DNA from 2 places in the Qiania dongpingensis genome. Region 1 is predicted to be linked to the other one. Evidence: a T-box and tRNA genes for the amino acid it is inferred to sense, from the RefSeq annotation. Region 1 holds a T-box; the other holds one or more tRNA genes.
The links. A T-box is a leader RNA that pairs with one kind of tRNA and senses whether it is charged. The one in region 1 lies ahead of leuS (leucine--tRNA ligase), so its partner is inferred to be a tRNA-Leu.
Positions count from the first base shown of each region.

Region 2: it has a tRNA-Leu gene. The T-box ahead of leuS (leucine--tRNA ligase) is inferred to sense a tRNA for this amino acid. The anticodon was not compared.

Region 1 is NZ_CP060634.1:480,280-483,544, forward strand. It holds gene leuS (leucine--tRNA ligase) at 1-1,459, opposite strand, end outside; T-box leader at 1,512-1,747, opposite strand; gene H9Q78_RS02330 (galactokinase) at 1,844-3,127, opposite strand.
Region 2 is NZ_CP060634.1:1,177,772-1,181,036, reverse strand. It holds gene H9Q78_RS05715 (FGGY-family carbohydrate kinase) at 1-217, shown strand, start outside; gene pdaA (delta-lactam-biosynthetic de-N-acetylase) at 266-1,078, opposite strand; tRNA gene H9Q78_RS05705 (tRNA-Glu) at 1,326-1,397, shown strand; tRNA gene H9Q78_RS05700 (tRNA-Thr) at 1,411-1,483, shown strand; tRNA gene H9Q78_RS05695 (tRNA-Ile) at 1,497-1,570, shown strand; tRNA gene H9Q78_RS05690 (tRNA-Asp) at 1,627-1,700, shown strand; tRNA gene H9Q78_RS05685 (tRNA-Leu) at 1,740-1,824, shown strand; tRNA gene H9Q78_RS05680 (tRNA-Arg) at 1,898-1,971, shown strand; gene H9Q78_RS05675 (GNAT family N-acetyltransferase) at 2,137-2,601, opposite strand; gene H9Q78_RS05670 (PrsW family glutamic-type intramembrane protease) at 2,624-2,848, shown strand; gene H9Q78_RS05665 (hypothetical protein) at 2,941-3,252, shown strand; gene dtd (D-aminoacyl-tRNA deacylase) at 3,239-3,265, opposite strand, start outside.

The DNA.
Region 1 (3,265 bases):
TGGCGGGCCGTCCACAGACAGGACAGGTGGTGTTCACCCATTCGTCGATCGCCGCCAGAGGAGATTCTCCCGTACCGGTAGGCTGATAGGATTCCACCTCGGGCAGGAGCAGAGGAAGCTCCTCTTCCGGCACAGGAACGCACCCGCAGTGGTCACAGTGAATGATGGGGATCGGCTCTCCCCAGTAGCGCTGCCTGGAGAATACCCAGTCACGCAGTTTATACTGAGTGGTCTTCTTACCCAGTCCCCTTTCTTCCATGATGTCCGGAACCTTCGCTTTGGCTTCTTCTGAGCTCATTCCATTGAACTCTCCGGAATTGATCATGACGCCGGGGTTCACATATGCCTCTTTAAGGTCAGGATTTTCGTTTCCGTCCGGTGAGATCACCTGAATGATCGGTATATCAAATTTCTTTGCGAACTCAAAATCTCTGTCATCATGGGCGGGCACACACATGATAGCGCCGGTCCCGTAGTCTGCCAGTACATAGTCAGACAGCCAAATGGGGACCTTTGCCCCATTGATCGGGTTCACCGCATAGCTTCCTGTAAACACACCAGTCTTTTCTTTATCCTGGAGACGGTCCACATTGGATTTCATGGAAGCCTGGTATATATAGTCCTCCACCTCTTTTTTTCTCTCAGGAGCTGCGAGTCCGGCCGCCATGGCATGCTCCGGAGCCAGCACCATGAAGGTAGCTCCGTATAACGTATCCGGACGGGTGGTGTATACCTTGATGCTTTCCTCTTTTCCGTCCACCTGGAAATCGATCTCGGCGCCATAGGATTTTCCAATCCAGTCTGTCTGCATCTTCTTGACCTTTTCCGGCCAGTCCAGCTTGTCAAGGTCGTCCAGCAGTCTGTCCGCATAAGCGGTGATCTTGAGCATCCACTGCTTCAGATTTTTCTTGGTTACCGGAGCGCCGCACCGTTCGCAGCATCCGTTCACTACTTCTTCGTTGGCAAGCCCGGTCTTACAGGACGGACACCAATTGATCGGCATCTCTTTTTCATATGCAAGCCCCGCCTTGAACATCTTGACGAAAATCCACTGAGTCCATTTATAGAAGGAAGGATCCGTGGTGTTCACTTCCATGTCCCAGTCATAAACAGCAGCGATCTGCTTGATCTGTTCTCTGATGTGATCGATATTGTCAGCCGTGGATTTCGCCGGATGCTCTCCCATCTTGATCGCATAGTTTTCAGCCGGGAGCCCAAACGCGTCCCATCCCATGGGATGGATGATATAATATCCTTTCAGCATCTTATACCGGCTCCAGACATCAGAGATCACATAGCCTCTCCAATGCCCCACATGAAGTCCGTTCCCAGAAGGATAAGGGAACATATCCAGACAGTAATATTTCGGTTTCTTCCCGTCATTTACATTGACCGGGTCCTCCGCCCATTTTTTGGTCCACTTCTTTTCAATTTCCTTATGATTATAAGGGACAGCCATGATATGATACATCCTTTCTCCGTTTTATTAATAATTAAAAGCCCCTCGTCTCTATAGAGACGAAGGGCCTGTTCGCGGTACCACTCTACTTCACAGCCAGACTGCTGTGCACTCATCGCTTCTATAACGGGAAGGCCCGCCGCCGCTTACTTGCATTATCCCACAATGAGATAAGTGTTCTGCTGCGGAACTCCGAGACCAGTTCAGACACATCAGGCACCGCCTCACACCATCCGGCGGCTCTCTGAAGCCTTATGGAGCCTTACTCTCTCTCTTCTACGTTCTTTCCATATCATCGGATATTATACCCGCAGGAAAGGCTTTTGTCAAGCTCCCATACCCCGGGCCGGGCCAAACTCCCTGCAATATCCGAAAGCACCTTCCTTATAATACCCGAATGCCTCCATATAGCCGCACCTTCAGAACATGACAGGAGCCCTCGCCAAAAATACTGTTCATGACTTTCCTGTATCGATTTACAAGATCATCCGGAACAAAAGCCTGGATGGTTCCGGCAAACCCGCCTCCATGCACCCTGCTGACGCCGCGGGAGCCGAGGATGTCCTCGCTGACTGCCAAGCCTATGGCCAGGCCCTGTTCCCGCGGGCTTTTACACGTATAGATATTCTGCAGATATTTATAAGATGAATTCCCAGATACTTTCACCAACTCCAGAAAATCCGCAAACCGCCCTTCCGAAAGAGCATCTGCCTCCGCTCCCGCGCGCTCATTTTCCCCAAAGAAATGAATAGCCCGAAGGACTGCTCTGTCCCCGGCCGCTTTTCGGATCTCTGGAAGCCTTCTGAAAAATTCCCCTTTATCAACCTCTCGCAGCACCTTTTTTCCCATGTATTCAGAAACTGATTTCATTTCCTCCGGAATCAGGGCATATTCCTCTGTCAAATCGGTATGAGAGCCTTTCGTATCCACAATACACATGTGATAATGATGCGTTTCAAAGTCCTCTTGTATTTTTCTCATTTCCGGCAACATCGGATCTTTAAAATCAATCCGGCTCAATCCGCCTTCTGAACAGGCCATCTGATCCATCAGGCCGCAGGGTTTTCCAAAATAAGTGTTCTCCGCATACTGGGCGGCTCTGGCGATTTCCAAAGAACTGATCTTTTCGTCATGGAACAGACCGGAAATGATCGTGCCCGCCATCACTCCAAAGGCTGCTGAAGATGACAGACCGGCTCCAATTGGAATATCGCTTGTCACGTATGCGTCAAATCCCTGCTCCAGCTGGAACCCTCCTGATCTGAGTCCTGACACCACTCCGCGGATCAGGCCGGCCGGCGTCCCTTCCTCTTCCTCTTTTTTGGACAAGTCCGATAAATCCACCCTGATTTCGCCATAACCCTCTGAAACCATTCGAATTCTTCTGTCACAGCTTCGTCCCGCCACAGCTATGATATCCAGATTGACAGAAGCCGCCAATACGACTCCGCACTGATGGTCCGTATGATTTCCGCCCACTTCACTTCTGCCCGGTACACTATAGACCGCTGCCTGTTCCCCGTCAAACAGCTTTTGATAATTTCTCAGCGCTCTTATATACCGTTCTCTTTGATATATAAGTACAGAGTCATCCATGTAAATTTCCTTCAGGCGCCCGTCATACAGGCCCTTTCGCAGCTCCTCCATAAGTGTTTCCATTTGTTTCATGCTCAGCCTCCCATCCATGTGCAAACAGCGGCAGAAATCCATATCCGCTGTCATTATTTTACTAAATCCTTTTCTAAAATACATCCATTATTTTTTGTTTCGGCAAAAATCAATTCAACTCCGGTGGGGGTAATTGTT
Region 2 (3,265 bases), 700 kb from region 1:
TGATATGGCGGGGAGCCGTGTCCTGGCGCCGGAGATGGAGGAATATTCTGCATTGGGGGCCGCCTATATGGCAGGGCTGAAATGTGGGATGTATGAGGCGAGGACCTTGTGGGCAGGCCGTCCCGTGACCATATATGAGCGTCAGATGGAGGATGGAGAAAGGCTCAAGAAGCTGGAGCTGTGGCAGCAGGCCCTGAAGGCCTGCCGCGGAAAATAGAACTGCAAAGCTGCGTATCATAGCAAATTGAGATAATAACGCTGAAATCTAGGAGGGCAGATTATTCAGGGAATCGAAATGATAGCCCATTTCCTCCCATTTGCTCAGGAGTTCATCCAGGATTTGCGCATTGGTGGAGGAGGTGCTGTGGAGGAGAACGACCGCTCCTGGATGGATACGTCCCAGAAGCTTTTCAAAGGCGGCTTCTTTTGTGGGCTGATCGTCCTGATACCAGTCTACGTAAGCCAGGCTCCAGAAAAAGGTCCGGTAGCCCATTTCATTGGCCATCTGAAGATTGCTCTCGCTGTATTTTCCCTGAGGCGGCCGGTAAAATTTAGTCATAGTCTGACCGGTGGTTTCCTCAAAGAGCTTTTCCAGGTCTCCCAGTTCCTTTTGAAAGGCTTCCTTTGTGGAGATCTGGGACATATTCGGATGATGGTACGTATGGTTTCCGACGGTGTGGCCTTCTTCTACCATGCGTTTGACCAGATCCGGGCTTGTTTCTATGTAATTCCCCACCACAAAGAAGGTGGCCGGCGCCTGATGCTTCTTCAGCGCATCCAAAATGGCGGCCGTATTGCCGTTTTCGTATCCGGCGTCAAAGGTCAGATAGATCACTTTATCTTCGGTCTCCTGGACGAAATAGGCGTTGAATTTCTTCAGATAATCGGCGGTAGCATTGCCGACAGGCGCTTTTCCTTCCTGTTGGAAGCTGAGTCCCCAGTTACTTTCCGCAGAAGAGGATACGGCTTTGGAGGGGGCCGGCCGGGTAAAACGGGCGGCCGCATATCCCACCAGATAGGCCAGGGCAAAAATAAAGATCCGTGTGATGATTTTTTTTCTTTGAGAGGATTTGTTCATGGCACTCACCAGAGGCAGTATTGCTAAAATATATGAGTAAGACATCCGGGATAGTACCTTGGAGACTTATGCCCTAAAAGAAAAAGTGTTAATTTTTCAGATAAAAGAAAAAAGTTCTTGCAAACCCCCCGAGTTTATGGTATTATCGTTTCGTTGAGTATAAGAGAATGAGATAGTTTCCCCGTGTGGTGTTTTGAGCTGTGCACGGGAAGTCAGCAGGCTCCACGGAGTTTTTTAGCAGACATGAGGCTCCATGGTCAAGCGGTTAAGACACCGCCCTTTCACGGCGGTAACAGGGGTTCAAATCCCCTTGGAGTCACTTGAATGATTTTGCCGATGTGGCTCAATTGGCAGAGCAGCTGATTTGTAATCAGCAGGTTATCGGTTCGAGTCCGATCATCGGCTTTGCTTCTTATTTGGACCTTTAGCTCAGTTGGTTAGAGCAACCGGCTCATAACCGGTCGGTCCTGGGTTCGAGTCCCCGAAGGTCCACTCTTTTCCCACAAAAGCAGATAAATCATATCATCAGTTTTATAGTGTCAGATTTTGGCCCGGTGGCTCAGCTGGTTAGAGCGCCGCCCTGTCACGGCGGAGGTCGTGGGTTCGAACCCCATCCGGGTCGTTTTACAAGTTTTGTTCCGTTGTTTTAACAAGACATCATGCCGGCGTGGCGGAACTGGCAGACGCACAGGACTTAAAATCCTGCGGCCTTTAAAGCCGTACCGGTTCGATTCCGGTCGCCGGCACTGTTTTAAAAAATTAAACGGAAAGCTTGTAATTTTTGGAAATATGTATTATAATAGGTTTTTGGAATGACGTGCGGCAGTAGCTCAGCTGGATAGAGCACTTGGCTACGGACCAAGGTGTCGGGAGTTCGAATCTTCTCTGCCGCGTGAAAAAAGAAACGTGTTGTTCAGGCAATGGTTTTAAGCAGCACAGGCAAAGCGGTCATGCAAAGGTGAGAGTACTTTGGCATGGCTGTTTTTTTAGTCAGATAATAGTGTCCGACACGGTTTCTCAACAAGGGGAGTCAGACAGACCTGGCAAACCGGTTGAATTTATAGATTGTAAAACATAATGTATTCTTCTTCGTTTTCGTCAATAACTTCAAACCCTAACTTTTGATACATTTTTACAGCATAATTTGTTTTTTGAACGGCAAGCGATGCTCGCTCATATCCACTGCTTTTTAGTAAGGCCAGCATTTCTTTTATTAGCTTTGTACCTATTCCGAGTCCTCGATATTCCTTGTAAAGCGAGATTGCGAATGATGGTGTTTTATAATCGATATGCCCGTAGTCTTTCATTATACGAACCCAAACGGCGCCTATGACTTTTCCGCCCGTTTCCGCGACTAATCCCATATCATCTTTCTTTTCTCCAAAACAGTCGATATACACCTGCAATTCAGGGGCGTATATAATAGATTTTGGGGGTGGTTCTATACCGTCTGGCAGAAAAATAGCTTCATATAAAAAATCAGCCAGTAAAGGATATTTCGTTATTCTGATCCATTTTACCATAAAATCGGATAAAAAGTATATTTTGAAAGGCATATTGATCGGCAGCGCCGTAGGAGCAGGGTTCTCCGCCACAGAATCTCTGGGCTACGCGTTTGACCATGCGGCTGTGGGAGGCGAAGTCTATGGCACGGCTACAGTCGTGCTGCGGGGTGTGCTGCCTCCGGGCGGCCATGTGGTGTGGGCGGTCATCTATGATCTGTCCAATGTACTTCTGACGGTGGCCGCACGGGAGACGGAAAATGTATAAATCCCGGGGAACAAGTGCTTTTACAGAGCGGCCAGCGGTTTTATATGGGGCATGAGGTGTTTGAGGTGAGGAACTAAACGGGGAATATGGGCATGAGAGCTAGGGCGTCAGGATGCTCCTTTCAGGGGAGCCGGAAATATAATGAAGATACGATCTTTTATGAAAAAACGGAGACAGGATTTCGGGAGTCCCCTCAGATTACCGAGGCGAACCTCCGCAGTTTTTTGGAAGAGACAAACCGGGTCATACGGGACAGACAGACTGAGCGGCAGGAAATGCTGACAGATCTTTTAAAATCGGGTACGCCAAAGACATGGCTTTCTTATATGCTGGCGCGCATTGGGAGAAGAATGGATGAAAAAAGCGACAACCTGTCGGCTGTCGCTGTGTTTATTCCAGAATGATGGTGAACGGCCC